DNA from 2 places in the Paraburkholderia sp. BL10I2N1 genome. Region 2 is predicted to be linked to the other one. Evidence: riboswitches for the same ligand, from Rfam matches in the RefSeq annotation. Region 2 holds a riboswitch; the other holds the start of a gene.
The links. A riboswitch is a leader RNA that binds a small molecule or an ion and turns the genes downstream of it on or off. The one in region 2 is predicted to bind manganese.
Positions count from the first base shown of each region.

Region 1: another riboswitch for manganese. It lies ahead of B0G77_RS10930 (TMEM165/GDT1 family protein); the one in region 2 lies ahead of B0G77_RS31360 (sodium:calcium antiporter).

Region 1 is NZ_SNWA01000001.1:2,319,248-2,326,357, reverse strand. It holds gene B0G77_RS10945 (phosphopantetheine-binding protein) at 1-215, opposite strand, end outside; gene B0G77_RS10940 (lysophospholipid acyltransferase family protein) at 190-984, opposite strand; gene B0G77_RS10935 (beta-ketoacyl synthase chain length factor) at 968-1,663, opposite strand; yybP-ykoY riboswitch at 2,123-2,338, shown strand; gene B0G77_RS10930 (TMEM165/GDT1 family protein) at 2,350-2,922, shown strand; gene B0G77_RS10925 (DUF4136 domain-containing protein) at 3,025-3,720, opposite strand; gene pepN (aminopeptidase N) at 3,918-6,620, shown strand; gene metE (5-methyltetrahydropteroyltriglutamate--homocysteine S-methyltransferase) at 6,764-7,110, opposite strand, start outside.
Region 2 is NZ_SNWA01000002.1:2,035,204-2,045,181, reverse strand. It holds gene B0G77_RS31380 (sugar ABC transporter substrate-binding protein) at 1-385, opposite strand, end outside; gene B0G77_RS31375 (IclR family transcriptional regulator) at 655-1,443, shown strand; gene B0G77_RS31370 (hypothetical protein) at 1,553-2,095, shown strand; gene B0G77_RS31365 (GNAT family N-acetyltransferase) at 2,135-4,573, opposite strand; yybP-ykoY riboswitch at 4,748-4,915, shown strand; gene B0G77_RS31360 (sodium:calcium antiporter) at 4,997-6,007, shown strand; gene B0G77_RS31355 (LysR family transcriptional regulator) at 6,245-7,114, shown strand; gene B0G77_RS31350 (peptide chain release factor 3) at 7,162-8,763, opposite strand; gene B0G77_RS31345 (NAD-dependent succinate-semialdehyde dehydrogenase) at 9,149-9,978, opposite strand, start outside.

The DNA of each region.
Region 1 (7,110 bases), on a different contig from region 2:
CGGAAGTGCTCGCGCGTGCGTTCGTCGTTTGCAGCGATGGTCAGTTGGTATTGTTTTCGCAAAACGATGCCGATTTCGAGCGCGTCGATCGAATCGAGACCGATACCGTCGGTGTCGAAGAGCGGCGCATCGTCGTCGATGTCGGCAGGGCTCAGGTCTTCCAGATCAAGTGCTTCGATCAGGAGCTGCTTAATTTCCAGTTTTAAAGAATCCATAATCGAACAGATGCTGTGTAATGTGCGCCTCGATAGCGCTGGTCACGGTGCGCGCGGCAATCGCCGGCGGAGTATCGTGGGCGGCAAGACAGTCGACCCCGAGGGGTTCAAGCACGCTAACGCGCATGCGGAATGCACGCGCCGGCACGTTGTACCAGCGCATCTGCTTGGTGAAGGCCGGAGGATCGCAATCCATCAGCACCGGCAGGATCGGCGCGCCCGCCTTCAGCGCCATGTGCGCGAAGCCGCGTGAAAACGCATGCAGGCGGTTCGGCGCGGGGCTGCGGGTTCCTTCCGGGAAAATGATCATCGTGTAGCCGGCTTCGAGCTGCCGGCTACCGGCTTCGACGAGTTCGACAGGATCCGCATTGCTCACATATTCGGCCGCACGCACGATGCCGTAGAAGCACGGATTGCTCCAATGCGCGTTCTTCACGACGCAGCACGCGTGTGGCGTAAGCGAGAGCAGCACCATCACGTCGAGATAAGTCGGGTGATTCGCGACGATGATCGCAGGACGGCACGTACGCAGCGCGTCGCCGCCCTGCACTTTCAGGTCCATCACACCGCCGCGCCGCAGCACGGCGACCAGCGCCCGGAAAAACCAGTGGATGACCGTCGTCACCGCAAGCTGACGCGACGCTCGATGCGGCCACAACCAGGCGAGCGGGAACACGAGCACCGAAAACAGCACGCCGCACACGCCGAACACCACGAAGGCCATGCCGGTGGCGCACAGGCGCCATGCGAAATCAAGCCGCGCCATCATGCCAGCTCCAGTGCCAGGTCGCACTCGCGCCTTGCCACGCGGCCGCCGAGTGCGTGTCGAGACAATGCTCCAGCGCCTGGCTCTGCGTCGGAAAGCAGGCGGGCGCAGCGTCCGCCGCAGGCGCGCGGGTGAGTGCACACGTCAGTTGCCCTTCGGCGCGACCCGCATCCAGCAGGATCGCGAGTGCGCCGCCCTGCACCTCATCTTCGATCGTGCCGTAGGCTGGATCCGCCGGTTCGTCGGCGTAGACGATCAGCACGGGCGTGGCGGGATCCGCCGCGTATTGGGCGTGCGCTTCGAGCATCGCATAACCGACTGTTTCGGCCCCCGCCGAAATGGCGTTGGCAGCTGACCGGTCGCTACGCGCAATGCTGAACACGCCCGTCATCGCGTTGAGAACCGACAGGCTGAACGCGGTCGGCGAAACGGGCTCGCCCGCGCTGATCGTGCGCAGGATGTCGGTGGTACGGCGCAATTCGCCGTGCCGCGACGCGAATACGACACGCACGCCAGCCAGATCGCCGACGCAGTCGTGCGCGACCTTGAGCGCCGCCCGCGACAGCGTGCTCAGACGCCGACGCACGATCGGCTCGATAAAGCCAATATCGGGGGCGGTGGCTGCGACGGCAGGCCAGGAAGACCAGCGAGCAACCGGAATGGTCCAGTGCAGATCGGGCATATCGGTGTTCGCACGATTGAAAGCTGCCAGGGCTACGGGCGTCTCATCGCACGCGCCGGCCAACGGCGCGACGTGGACGCATAACCCAGCTCTAGTAGACGCCAACCGGGGGTTGATCCAGTCTTGTTATGTGTTCAGCGAATTAACGGCATTCGCCCGGAATTATTTAGGGCCGGGCGGCAAGGCCATGAGGGTTAATTCGACTCGGACTCCCCCGTGGAATCGCCGGAATCATACTGAACATTCTGAATTAAATCAGCCACAAAAGACGTATCCATCTGTATCCGTGTCGCCCGCGCGACGGAAGGTCAGACGATTTTGTACCTTACCTCCAAAAGCCCGTCATTAATGGGATCACTCGATTCGTCGACCCAGTTCGGCAAGTCGCCCGGCTTTACTTTCTGTAAAACGTTTGCTTCCCGGACACTTCGCCGTGCGTGCAAACACCGATGCTATAATCCGCCCCTCATTGGGGAGTAGCCGCCCCGCAACACGCCCGCGCAAGCCGAAACGCCTGCGCCACACGCGTGACACGCGGGGGCGCCTGTCAACAGACTTGGCCTGTAAGGCCATGGCAGACGCAGCCTCTGGCCTGGCGAGACCGATGATCCACCACCGCCGCAACGGGGCCCGGCGCGTAGTGGGTCGTCGCTCGTGCATATTCCGGCCCGAGGAACCATCACACCGTGCATCAAGCCTTTCTGATCTCGACCGGCGCTGTCGCGCTCGCTGAAATCGGCGACAAGACGCAACTGCTTTCGCTCGTCCTCGCTGCCCGCTATCGCAAGCCGCTACCGATCATTCTCGGGGTCCTCGTCGCCACGCTGGTCAATCACGCGGGCGCCGGCGCGCTGGGCGCATGGCTCGGCACGCTCGTCACACCGACTCTCATGCGCTGGGCGCTCGCCGCTTCGTTCATCGGTATGGGGCTGTGGATTCTCGTGCCGGACAAACTCGACGACGAAGAAGCCAACACCAACCGCAGCCGGCTTGGCGTGTTCGGCGCGACGGTGGTGACGTTCTTCCTCGCGGAAATGGGCGACAAGACGCAGATCGCCACGGTCGCGCTCGCCGCCCGCTTTCACGACTTCTTCTGGGTGGTTGCAGGAACGACGCTCGGCATGATGATCGCCAACGTGCCGGCGATCCTGCTGGGCGACCGGTTCGCCCACCGGCTGCCGACCAAGCTCGTGCACGGTATCGCCGCAGTGATGTTCGTCGTGCTTGGAGCGCTCGCACTCTTCGGCGTGGGCGCTTGAGCGGCATCGTTTGCCGATCCTGTCCGCACAAAAAAGCCGGCCCGTGAAGTGGCCGGCTGTTTTTCATCCGCGCATCCTGCTCGCTGAACATGGCGGCGTAAGTTACTGCGCGACCTTCGGCGCGGAAGCAGGCGCACCGGAAGCAGGCGACGCCGCCACTTCGTTCGAAGGCACTGCTCCGTTGCTGTCGACTGGGAGCTTCACGGTCTGCACGGCGCCGTTGCCAAGCGGGAAGCCCGACAGCGCGCTGCGCGCAAGATAAGGCATGGCGCGCACCAGCGACGATTCGGCACCCGAGTTGCGCGCCGTCACCTTGTACACCTCCTTGCCGGTCGCGCGCTGGGTGATGCGGATACCGAGCACATGCGTGTAGACCGGATAGCTCTGATCGACATAGCCCGCCGGGAACGGGCCGAACGGTCCCCACGGATCGATCATTGGACGCCCCCAGTAGTACGGCGCTGGCCACGGGTTGTAATAGACGGGCTGCGAAACCGTCACCATATCGCTACGGATCCCGTAGCTGAGCGCCACCAGATAGCGCGCTTCCGACAGGCTGACGCGCTGGAACGCGTGGGTGGCGAGCTCGTGTGCGACGAGCTGTTCGTAGGTCGACTGTTCGAGATTGTTCTGCTGGTCGGGGCTGCGCTCGAACGCGTAAGTGCGGGTAGTGTCGCTGCCGCTCCAGTCGGAGAAGGCCGTGACCTGGGTCTCCACGTAGGTCGTACAGCCGGAAAGCATCCCTGCCAGTGCCGCCAGTACCAGCGCGGCGCGACGGGTCCATCGGTCGAGCGTCATGGTCTTCCTTGTGTTTCTTCAGCTTCTGATCCAGGCCGCGCGTCCAGGCACGGCGGCCTGATAATACGCTGACCCGAGCCATCGGTAAAAAGTTCGCCCGCATGAAGCGGCAAGGCTTTGTACAATGGCCCGACAGGCTCGTCCGGCGCACCGTGCGCGCGTGGCGGCCACCCTGCACTCTCCACACCAAAACCACCATGTCCGACACCGCTACGCCTGCCGTGATCCGCCGCGCCGACTACGCACCGCCCGCCTTCCTGATCGACACCGTCGCGCTCGAGTTCGACCTCGTCCCGGAACGCACGACGGTCCGGAGCACGATGCGCGTGCGCCGCAATCCCGACGCCGCCCGCACGCCGCATCTGGAACTGATGGGCGAGCAGATGGAGTTCGTCAACGCGACGATCGACGGCACGCCGCACGCCGCCGCGCATCCGCATGAGCACGGTCTCACGCTCGACAATGTGCCGGATGCATTCGAACTGACGCTCGTCTCCGTCTGCAATCCGGCGGAGAACACGACGCTGTCGGGGCTGTATGTGTCGAGCGGCAATTTCTTTACGCAGTGCGAGGCCGAGGGCTTTCGCCGAATCACGTATTTCCTCGACCGGCCCGACGTCATGGCCACCTATACGGTGACGCTCGCCGCAGACAAGGCGGCCTATCCGGTGCTGCTCTCGAACGGCAATCTGATCGAGGAAGGCGAGCTGCCCGACGGCCGCCACTTTGCACGCTGGGAAGACCCGTTCAGGAAGCCGAGCTATCTGTTCGCGCTGGTCGCAGGCAAGCTGGTCGCGCTCGAGGAGCGTGTGAAGACCGGCTCCGGCAAGGAAAAACTGCTGCAGGTGTGGGTCGAGCCGCACGACCTCGACAAGACCCGCCACGCGATGGATTCGCTGATCCACTCGATCCGCTGGGATGAGAAACGCTTCGGGCTCGAACTCGATCTGGACCGTTTCATGATCGTCGCGGTCAGCGACTTCAACATGGGCGCGATGGAGAACAAGGGGCTCAACATCTTCAACACGAAGTACGTGCTGGCGAACCCCGAAACGGCGACCGATAACGACTTCGCGAACATCGAGGCGGTGGTCGGCCACGAGTATTTCCACAACTGGACCGGCAATCGCGTGACCTGCCGCGACTGGTTCCAGCTGAGCCTGAAAGAAGGCCTGACAGTATTCCGCGATCAGGAGTTTTCAGCCGACATGGCCGGTGGCCAGCTCAACGGCAGCGATGAAGCCGCCCGCGCGACCAAGCGCATCGAGGACGTGCGCGTGCTGCGCCAGATGCAGTTCGCCGAAGACGCAGGCCCGATGGCGCACCCGGTCCGCCCCGAAAGCTACGTCGAGATCAACAACTTCTACACGATGACGGTCTATGAGAAAGGCTCGGAAGTCGTGCGGATGTACCAGATGCTGTTCGGCCGCGACGGGTTCCGGCGCGGCATGGATCTGTACTTCAAGCGTCACGATGGCCAGGCGGTGACCTGCGACGACTTCCGCAACGCGCTCGCCGATGCAAACGGCCGCGACCTCGCGCAGTTCGAGCGCTGGTACAGCCAGGCCGGCACGCCCCGCGTGACAGTGAAAACCGCCTGGGACCCCGCACAGCGCAGCTATAGCGTGACGCTCACGCAGGGTTACGGCGAAGGTTCGCCCACCGCGCGGGAAACGCAAAAGGGGCCGCTCCTGATTCCGTTCGCGATCGGCCTGATTGGCCACGACGGCACGGACCTGCCGCTTCGCCTTGAAGGTGAAGCCGCGGCGGCGCAGGGCATGACGCGCGTGCTCGAGTTCACCCAGACCGAACAGACCTTCACGTTCGTCGACGTCGCGGAACGGCCGCTGCCATCGCTGCTGCGCAATTTCTCGGCGCCGGTGATCGTCGAGTACGACTATACGAACGACGAGCTCGCCTTCCTGCTCGCGCACGACAGCGATCCGTTCAACCGTTGGGAAGCCGGTCAACGCCTGGCGACCCGCGAACTGATGACGCTCGCGTCGCGTGCGGCGACGGGCGCTGCACTGCAACTCGACGATGCGGTGGTCGCTGCCTTCTCGCGCGTGCTGACGGACGAATCGCTGTCGCCGGCGTTCCGCGAACTTGCGCTGATGCTGCCGTCGGAGGCGTATCTCGCCGAGCAGATGGCCGAATCGAATCCGGCTGCAGTTCACAGCGCACGACAGTTCGTCCGCAAGCGCCTCGCCAGCGCGTTGCACCGCGAATGGCTTGCGATCTACGACAAACACCAGACACCCGGCACGTATGAAGCGACGCCGGACGCCGCCGGTCATCGCGCGCTGAAAAATCTCGCGCTGTCCTATCTCGCCGAGCTGGACAGTCCCGACGATGCCGTGCGCCTCGCCAACGCCCAATACGACGCAGCCGACAACATGACCGACCGGTCGGCGGCGCTGGCAGCGCTGCTGACGGCCTCCGCGGCAGGCGGTGGCGCGCTCGCGCAGGCGGCGCTCGAAGACTTCTATCGACGCTTCGAGAAGGAACCGCTCGTCATCGACAAATGGTTCGCGCTGCAGGCCACGCAGCGCGGCAGCGCGCAGCGCCCGGTGATCGATATCGTGCGCGGGCTGATGACGCATCCGGCGTTCAACCTGAAGAATCCGAATCGCGCGCGCTCGCTGATCTTCAGCTTCTGCGCGGCGAACCCGGCGCAGTTCCACGCCGAAGACGGCTCGGGATACCGGTTCTGGGCCGAGCAAGTGATCGCCCTCGACGCGATCAATCCGCAGGTCGCGGCGCGCCTCGCGCGGTCGCTGGAACTGTGGCGCCGCTTCACGCCGGCCTTGCGCGACGGCATGCGCTCCGCGCTGGAAGCGGTCGCGGCACAGGCGAAATCGCGCGATGTGCGTGAGATTGTGGAGAAGGCGCTGGCCTGACGGGCTGTTTTTCCCGGGCACATGAAAAACCGGCGCGCGTTGCCGGTTTTTTTTCGTCCATCTGGATGGATAGCCCCGGCCGCCGCGCAGCCGCACGCGCGCGGCCGCCCTCGCGGCGGCCGCGATCGACCGCGCCCTCTCCGTCAAGCCGCGACGCAGGCCCTGAACTTCAGCGCGAGAGCTGCGCGCGCTTTCTTCGCTGCCTCGACCATCGACGTGAGCGCTGGCCCTACCTGCTGCCAGTCGCGCGTCTTCAGACCGCAGTCCGGATTCACCCACAGCCGCTCCGCAGGAATCCGCTCCAGCGCGAGACCGATCAGCGCGGCCATTTCATCGGCGCCCGGCACGCGGGGGGAATGAATGTCATAGACGCCGGGGCCGATCTCATTCGGATACTCGAAGGTCTCGAACGCCGCGAGCAGTTCCATGTTCGAGCGGGTCGTCTCGATGGAGATCACGTCGGCATCGAGCGCGGCGATCGAAGACAGGA
Region 2 (9,978 bases):
CCGCGACGACCGGCACGTTCTTCGCCGCGGCGGCATCGAGGGCGCGGCTGATCGCAGCCGAATCGAGCGGCCCGACGACGATGCCCTTTGAACCCAGGTTCAGGAGGTTGTTCATGTCGGTGATCTGCTGGGCAGGATCGCCGTTCGAATTGACCGGCGCGAGGATATCGATGCCCATGTCCTTCGCGTACTTCGGCAGGTAGTTGTTGTACGACTGCCAGAACGGCGAAGTCAGTAGCGGCAGGCCGAGGCCGACCTTGCCGGCTTCCGCCGCCTGCGCGGTGCCGGCCAGCGCCGCCCCCGCCACGCATGCAACCGCGACGCCGGCGGATAAGCTCTTCTGGATGAAACGGCGAGCCGCGTGCGGCCGCTGTGCGAACGTCATGTCTGTCTCCTGGTCTGCGTTGTTGAATCAACCGAAACCGGTCTCAACGGTGTTGGCGACCGGAACGTCGTCCTGCGCTCCTCATTCTTATGAATTGGTGTGCGGTAATTCACCAATGAACGTATTATTCATATACGGATATTTCTAAGTCAAGGAATGTGCACTGCACCAACCGTCCGTGTTTTCCCTGGCCGATCGCGAGAAGGAACCCACTACACTCACCCGCCGGGCAAGATGAGAACTGAACAAGGGGACCCAACACCATGCCAATCGATCTGGAAGACAAGGACGACGCCGATCGCTACCGCGCGCCCGCGCTCGACAAGGGCCTCGACATCCTCGAACTGCTGGCCGAGCAGAAGGCAGGGTTGACGCGTGCGGAAATCACGAAGCTGCTTGGCCGCAACGCGAGCGAGATGTACCGGATGCTGGAGCGGCTGGTGGCGCGTCAGTATGTCGTGCGCTCAGCGGCCGGCGACCGTTATTCGTTGAGTCTCAAGCTGTATGCGCTCAGCCATCGCCATCCGCCGATGAACCGACTCATCTCCGAAGCGCTGCCGCTCATGCAGCGTTTTGCCGATACGGCCGAGCAATCGTGTCATCTGGCCGTGTACGACCGCGGCAATCTGCTCGTGATCGCCCAGGTCGACGGCCCGGGCACGTGGGGTATTTCGGTGCGGCTCGGCTCGCGCGTCGGCCTGATCGATACCGGCTCCGGGCGCGTGATGCTGGCGTTTCAAACACCCGAGCAGCGCGCGCACATGCTCGCGGAACATACGAAGGTGAAGGGCGAAGTGACGATCGACCGTGACGCACTCGAAGCCGTCTGCGAACAGACGCGCGCCGCAGGCTACTCGCAGAAGGACAGCCAGCAGACATTTGGCGTCACCGACCTGACGTTCCCGCTTCTTGGACCGTCGGGTCAGGCGATTGCGGCGATGACGTGCCCGTATATGCGACGTATCGACGAATACGTCGCGCCGACGCTCGAAGCCGTGACCGCGCTGTTGCGCGAGACGGTGGACGCGCTATCGATGTTTCGCGAACGGGCGGCATGATCAGGCGCGATAAGACGGAATCTGGAGCGGGGTCGCGCGAGGCGTTAGAATAGCGGCCCTTCCAAAAACCGCCGCACGGTTGATGCCGTGTGTGCTCTTCGTACACGTAATGGCGAAACTTCTGAACGACCACGAATTCCAGCGTTTTTCCGAACTTCAGCAGAAGCAGTCGAGCTTCACGATCACCAGCGAGGAAGCCGACGAGTTGCGCGATATCGTCGCCCGCGCGCAGAAAAAACGCGACGACCGCTCGGCTGCCATGCAGGCCATCGAAGCGCATATCCAGCAGTTCGAGATCACCCCGGACGAACTCTTCTCGCCCGAACAGATCGCCGACGCCGCACGTACCTACGGCCTGATTCCGGCTGCAAAGAAGGAACGCGTGCTGCCGCCGTCGTTCACGTTCAACGGCAAGCCGTATCAGTGGACCCGCACGCTGCCCGATGAAGTGCGCGTGCCGTTGTTCGAGGCATTCTCGAGTGGTCAGTCGGTGAAGAGCTTCATCGCCACGCCGAAGGACGCCGTGCGTTGCGCGGCGACGATCGCACGTCTGGAGAAGGAAACCGGCGCGGTGTATGCGGAGTCCTGGCTCGAGGAGCTGGCGGTTTCGCGCGCGCAGGTGGATGAACAGGCCTCGAAGCTGGCTGCCTGATTTTTCTGTCGGGCTGGGAGCGATGGCGCACCGTCGCTCTCAGGTGCGCGCTGCGTCATCCAGCGCGAGCCTGAACCCCACGACGGCGGGATCCTCCGTCCGCGCCGCGGTAAAGCCACATGCCTGCGCAAGCCGGATCATCGGTGCATTCTCGCGCAGCGCTTCACCCACCAGCCAATGTGTGCCGCGCGCCCGCGCGTAGGCAATGATCCGCTCCATCAGCAGGCGCCCGAGCTTGTGCCCCTTCTGATCCGAGCGCACCGCCACCGCGAATTCGGCCGTCTCGTTGTCCGGGTCTGAAATTGCGCGCACCACGCCCAGCGTGTGCTCCGAGCCATGTTCATCGGTGATCGTCGCGATCAGGGCCATTTCACGGTCGTAGTCGATCTGCGTCATCCGCGCGAGCTGGGAATGATCGAAGCCGCGCACCGCGCCAAAGAAACGCAACCGCAGATCGTCGGGCGTCATCGCTTTCACCAATTCGCTGTGCGCCGCCTCGTCCTCCGGGCGGATCGGGCGGATCGTCACATGCAGGCCGTTCCAGTCGAGCGTTTCTTCGAAGCGGCGCGGATACGGCATGATCGCGAGGCGGCTGCGCTTGCGTGCGAGCCGGATACAGGGCGCAACGACGACCGTTCGCGTCCGAAACACGCGCAGCGCAAGCGACAGGCCCACGATCTCGCGAACGTCGCAAACCGCCTGCGACAGCGCCGTCAGCGCAACGAGCGACGGCTCGGCAGGTACGCGTCGCGCGTACGGCGAGCGCGAGACGATGTCGCGCGCGAGGATCGGATTGAGGGGCGGCAAACCATAGGCGCGCATCGGCGGCGATACGTCGTCAGGCGACGGCGCGGTAAACAGGAAGACCGGGCCGAAGTTATCGTCGTCGTGCAGTTCCACCGTGATATCGACAACGATTTCCTCCGCCGTCTCCTTTGGCTCGACGGCCAGGCCGAAGTGACCGAAGAGGCGTGCGGCGGCTTCGCCCGTTAGCCGTACCGGGGGCGCCTCGCTTTTTGCTTCGGTTATGGCTTCGTTGCTGATGCCACTCGTCGCCTGATTGGACAACTCGCCCTCTGCCGCCGCGAGCGCCCCCTGCGCCTCTGCCTGCGCCGCCCCTATCGAACCCGGCAACTGCGCGGGCAAACCTTCCGGCGTCTGCATCAGCAGTTCGCGGCCCAGCCTGTAATCGACGAGACGCGCGAACGCGCTGGCAAGCCGTTGTGGCGTCGTGTGAACCGGAATGCCCTGCGCGTGCAGCGCATCGCGAGTCGCCGTGTCGACGCCGCCAAAGAAGCACGCCAGCAGCCCACGATAAGCGAACTTCTGATGCGCGATCAGCGCCTGCGCCACCTCGGCCACCGGCGCGCCATGCGTCGACGTATGAACCACGAACGCCGTCCCGGTCGCACGATGCGGCGCGAGCACTTCGAGCGCTTTGCCGAAGTGCTCAGGCCGCGCGTTGTCGCCGAGCAGCAGGGGATTGCCGGACACGGCTTGCGGCAACGCCTGTGCTAGCGCTTCGGTCACCTGCTCCGGCCAATGTGCGAGCGTGTCGCCGGCAGCGGTGAAGGCGTCACACGAGAGCAGCGCCACGCCCCGGTCGCTGGTGATGATCGTCGCGGTATCGCTGGCGGCAACGCGGCCTACGCCGAGCGTTTCGATTTCATCGAGCAGATCGTCGAGCGAATCGACACGCACCATCCCGGCACGACGGAAAGCCGCCGTGTAGAGCGCATCGGCGGGATCGGAGCGGCCGGCCCGCAAGGCAAGCACCGGCTTGTTGCGCGCAGCCGCGCGCGCCGCCGACATGAACTTGCGCGCAGCGCGCACCGAATCGAGTTCGAGCAGGATCGCGCGCGTACCGGGATCGCTCGCCAGATAGTCGAGCACGTCGCCGGCATCGACGTCCGCTTCATCGCCCAGCGCAACCGCGTGCGAGAAACCGAGTCCACGTGCATGCGCCCAGCCAAGCACGGCGTTCGTCAGCGCATTCGACTGCGACACCCACGCGACACCGCCTGCCTTCACCGTGCACAACGGCGCGCCAAGATGCGCCCGCAATGCAGGGCTGACGACGCCGAGACTGCCCGGCCCGACGATACGCAGCAGATGCGGCCGCGCCGCTGCAAGTGCATGACGCAGCCCGGTGCGATCGTCGTCCGTGCGCGCTTGACCGACGATGATCGCCGCGCGCGTCCCCATGCCGCCAAGACGGTGCACGATTGCCGCCCATGTGGCGGGCGGCGTGCAGATGAGCGCGACCGTCGGCGCTTCGGGCAGATCACCGGCATCGGCGAACACCGGGCGGCCGTCGAGTTCGTGGTGTTTTGGATTGACCGGCCACAGCGGGCCTTCGAAACCGCCTTCCAGCACGCGCGTCCAGACCATCGCGCCGATGCTGCCGGCCCGCTTCGAGGCGCCGATCACGGCGACAGACTTCGGTTGAAACAAGGCGTCGAGATTGCGAACGGTCACAGGCGCTCCGCGAGGCGAGGTCAGGTGGCGCGTTTCGGGAAACGGCAAACGGTAAACGCGCGCGCCATCATCAGGATAGGCGAAGTCTGGGGGATACGGGAGGGCGCAAACCGGCTTCATTGCGAGCACTTCACGCCCGGCAAGCTTGTTGAAAGCGCTGACTGTCGCTAGAATCGCCCGGTCACTGGGGAGTAGCCTTCCTCCTGCCCCGGAGGAGAACGCGTCAACACACCTGGCCTGGCGCCATGGCGCATTCGACCGAACGGTTTGGCGAGACCACTGGCGCACAGCTTCGTCCGGGTCGGACGGGAAGCGGCGCGTCATGGTTCGTATTCGTCCGACCCCGGAGACTCCCTTGAAGCTATACCGCTGCCTGCATCCCGCCGCTATGCCATTCCACTCACGCAGTGCAAAGGGGTGCGCATGACCTCGCTGCTCCTCGAACTTGCCGTCATGCTGCTCGTCATTCTCGTGGCGGCCGAACTCTTCACCAACGCGCTCGAACACCTCGGTGAACGGCTGAAAATCTCGGAAGGCGTCACCGGATCGCTGTTTGCTGCCGTCGGCACTGCATTGCCCGAAACCATCGTCCCCTTGCTGGCTATTGCTGGCGGCGCGACAAGCGGCAACGTCAACCAGGAGATCGGGGTCGGTGCAATTCTGGGGGCGCCGCTCATGCTGTCAACGCTTTCAACCTTTCTGATGACGCTCGCCGTGCTGCGTTCACGCGGCATCGCCGGACGGGTGACGCCGGAACGCACGGGATTTACACGCGACCTGAACTATTTCCTCTGCGCATTTTTCCTCGCCGCCGCTGCGATGTACGTACCGCATGAGCGGATGGCCGTACGGGTGCTGTTCAGCCTTGCGATGGTGGGTGTCTACGCTACCTATGTGGTGATGACGTTCCGCGCGTCGGACAAACTGGTCGCGGGTGGTCACGGCACCGAGGCGCCCGGCACCATGCTGCTGTCGCGCATCGGGCTGCCGACCCATCTCGCTACCATCGTCATCCAGCTGCTGCTTGCCGTGGCGCTGCTGGTCTGGGGCGCGGAGGGCTTCATTCACGGTGTGCGCGGGGTCTCGCAAGGACTCGGTGTTTCGCCGTTGCTGCTGTCGCTCCTGATCATCCCGATCGCGACCGAACTGCCCGAAAAGGTCAACAGCATCCTGTGGATCCGCCGCGGCAAGGACACGCTGGCATTCGGCAATATCACCGGCGCGATGGTCTTTCAGGGCACGCTGCTGCCCGCCATCGGTATTCTGCTGACGCCGTGGGAGCCGCGCGTCGAGGTCGTTACCGGGATCGTCGTCACGCTCGCAGCCGGCGCATGGATGCGCGTGAATGCGCGGGCGCAGGGGCTCCCGGTCTGGGCGCTGCTGATCAACGGCCTGCTCTACCTGGGCTATCTGATCGTCACCTTGAAGCGCTAGGTGCCAGGAATCAAAGGTATTCGTCGCACTGCGTCATGAAAAGTCAGCGCGCAGCGCTGAAACTTGCACGGACTGGCGGTAACATTCGCCCCGTGACCCGCTCTGCCTGCGTAACGCCTGCGGCATCGCAGGTCTACGCGACGGAAGGCCGCCGAACCATCGGGGCACACGCGGGTAGCGGAGACAAACCCATGCGGCGCGCCGCCGAAACTTCAGAAAATACAGAAGGACCAGAACATGCGGCGCTTGCCATCGCTGATCGCGTTGCGCTTCTTCGAGGAGACGGCTCGTCACCTGAGCTTCAACCGGGCTGCCACGGCGCTGTGCGTCACCCAGGGCGCGGTGAGCCGGCAGATCAAGATTCTCGAGGAGTCGCTCGGCGCGAAACTCTTCGAACGTGACCACAAAGGCATCAAACTGACCGCGGCGGGCCTGCAACTGCTGCCGTGCGTATCGGAGGCGTTCGACACGATCGAGCGCGGCACGCGGCAGCTCACCACCGGGCGCGGACGACGCCGGCTCGTGCTGTCGGTGCCACCCACGTTCGCCACGCAGTGGTTCTCGCCACGGCTCGGGTCGCTCGCCGTCGAGCTACCCGATGTGGAACTGTCGGTGCGCACCGAACCTACCGACGACTGTCACTGCAACATCCGCTTCGGTCGCGAAGGGTTACCTGACGCGCAGTCCGAGCTGCTGATGATCGAGCGCCACACGCTCGTCGGGGCGCCGAAACTCGCTGGGGAACCGCTGGAAGCACTGCTCGGCAAAATGCCGGCGCTGCACGTACTGCACAACGAAGCGCGACTCAACCTGTGGCCGGCGTGGCTCCAGACCGCTGGACTCCCGGCGCACTACGCGGAAGAAGGCATCGAGTTTTCGAACCTGCAGCAGGCGATCAACGCAGCACGCAAGGGCGTCGGCCTTGCGATCGTCGATCGCAACATGATCGTCGATGAGCTGGCGGATGAAAGTCTCGTGCGGATGTCGGAGATCGAGGTCAGCGGCCCGTTTGGCTACTGGCTCGATGTCGTGCAGCGGCATGCGGCGCTCGAACACGTGCAGGCGTTCGCTGGCTGGCTGCGCGAGGAAGTGCTGAAGATGGGTTGAAGCCGCCGGGCCGACCCGCGCCCGGCGTGGTACAGCGAGCGTCTACCTTACATCGCCTTCTTGAACGGCGCGCCGGAGTGCTCGCGCAATTCGTTGAAGACGATTTTCGGCCAGGCTTTCTGTGCAACCTCGATTTCGGAGATGTGCGAGGCGAGATACGTCGGCGCGTTGGATGCGTCGAGCGCGATCCGGGCGGCGTACGAATCCGTGAAGCGACGCAGTTCCGCGGCATCGTCGCAGGTGACCCAACGCGACATCCGGTAGCGTGCAGGCATGATCCGCACGTCCACCTTGTATTCCGTCGACAGCCGGTGCGACACCACCTCGAACTGCAGCTGACCGACCGCGCCGAGAATCATCGAGCCGCCGTGCGCCGGGCGGAACACCTGGATCGCCCCTTCTTCGCCGAGCTGCTTGAGCGCCTCGCCGAGTTGCTTGGCGCGCATCGGATCGACCACTTCGACGGTCTGGAAGATTTCCGGCGCGAAGAACGGCAAACCGACGAACTGCAGCATTTCGCCTTCAGTCAGCGTATCGCCGAGGCTCAGCGTGCCGTGGTTCGGAATGCCGATGATGTCGCCCGGATACGCTTCGCTGACCGTCTCGCGACGCTGCGACAGAAACGTCACAACGTTGTTCGCACGGAACGTCTTGCCGGAGCGTGTGACCTTCAGCGCCATGCCACGCTCGAAATGCCCCGAACACACGCGGATGAACGCCACCCGGTCGCGGTGCGCCAGATCCATGTTCGCCTGCACCTTGAACACCACGCCGGTGAACTTCGGCTCGTCCGGCTGCACCGGACGCTGGACCGTCATGCGCATCGACGGGGGGGGCGCCAGGTCGACCAGCGCATCGAGAATTTCCTTCACGCCGAAGTTGTTGATCGCCGAACCGAACAGCACGGGCGACTGCTCGCCAGCCAGGAACGCGTCGCGATCGAATGTCGGCGAGGCGCCCGTGATCAGCTCGACTTCATCCTTGGCGCGCGTCCACGCCATGCCGAAGCGCTTCTCGCCTGCTTCGTCGGTGATGTGCTGCAGCGTTTCCACCGCGCCGCCCGCCGTGTCCTGGCCCGCGCGGAACACACGGACCTGGTCGCGCTGGATATCGTAGACGCCCTGAAAGTCCTTGCCCATCCCGATCGGCCACGTGAACGGCACTGCCGCCACGCCGAGGTGCTGCTCGATTTCATCGAGCAGCTCGAGCGGCTCGCGCACTTCGCGGTCCAGCTTGTTGATGAACGTGACGATCGGCGTCTTGCGGCTGCGGCACACTTCCAGCAGCTTGAGCGTCTGCGCTTCGACGCCGTTTGCGCCGTCGATCACCATCACGGCCGCGTCGACCGCGGTCAGCACCCGATACGTATCTTCAGAGAAATCCTCGTGGCCCGGTGTGTCGAGCAGGTTGATCACGGCGTCGCCGTACTCGAACTGCATCACCGAACTCGCCACCGAAATACCGCGCTGCTTTTCGATTTCCATCCAGTCGGACGTCGCGTAGCGATTGCTCTTGCGGCCCTTCACGGTGCCCGCGATCTGGATCGCGCCCGAAAACAGCAGCAGCTTTTCAGTAAGCGTGGTCTTCCCTGCGTCGGGGTGGGAAATGACCGCAAAGGTACGGCGGCGTTTGAGTTCGGAGACTGACATCGGTGCTGGGAATCACGGTAGGGGTTCGAGCGCGCGCAAAGGCGGGCTGGTGCGTCGGCTCAGCCTGACGCGGGCGGCGAAGTGCGGGGGAATTCGGGGTCGACAGGGTCGAACCAGGTGGGAATTCCCGGCACAGAACAGCGCCGGGACGAATGATACACGTCATGGGCGCCCGCGTCGGGAAACGGGCGCCGGATTTCGGGCCGGCGCGGGGTTCGCACGGGGCGAGGGCGACGGCAGATCAACCTCGGCTGGCGTCGTTCAGCTCCTGTGTTTCGCCACTTTTGCTGACCTCTCAGACGGTCGAACGCGGCCGGTACAAGGCGACCGCCTGACGAGGCGCCGGCTTCGACCGCCCCTGAAGCCGACGCCTGTCCAGCGCGGGTCAGCGGCCAAGGCCACCCATCATCATGTACTTCAGTTCCGTGTACTCGTCGAGACCGTACTTTGACCCTTCGCGGCCGAGCCCCGATTCCTTCACGCCACCGAAGGGCGCCACTTCGGTCGACAGAATACCCTCATTGATACCGACCATGCCGCTTTCAAGCGCCTCCGCGACGCGCCACGCACGACCCAGATCACGCGTGTAGAAATACGCGGACAGGCCAAACGGCGTGTCGTTGGCGGCGGCGATCGCCTCTTCTTCAGTATGGAAGCGGAAGCACGCCGCGACCGGTCCGAACGTCTCTTCCGCGGCAATCAACATCGACTTCGATGCGTCCACCAGCACCGTCGGCTCGTAGAACGTGCCGCCGAGCGCGTGGCGTTTGCCGCCTGTCAACGTTTTCGCGCCTTTCTGCAAGGCATCGGCCACATGCGTTTCTACCTTTTTCAGCGCGGCCTCGTTGATGAGCGGGCCCTGCTCGACTTCGCCTTCCAGCGCATTGCCCACTCGCATCGCCTGCACGGCCTTCGTGAGCGCCTGCGTAAACGCATCGTAGATACCGTCCTGCACGTAGAAACGGTTGACGCATATGCACGTCTGGCCGGTATTGCGGAACTTCGAGGCCATCGCGCCCTGCACGGCGGCGTCAATATCCGCGTCATCGAACACGATGAACGGCGCGTTCCCGCCGAGTTCGAGCGACAGCTTCTTCAGCGTATCTGCCGACTGTTTCGCGAGCAGCTTGCCGACCCGCGTCGAGCCGGTAAACGACAGCTTGCGCACCACGGGCGATGCGGTCAGCACACCGCCGATCGCGACCGCGTCGCCCG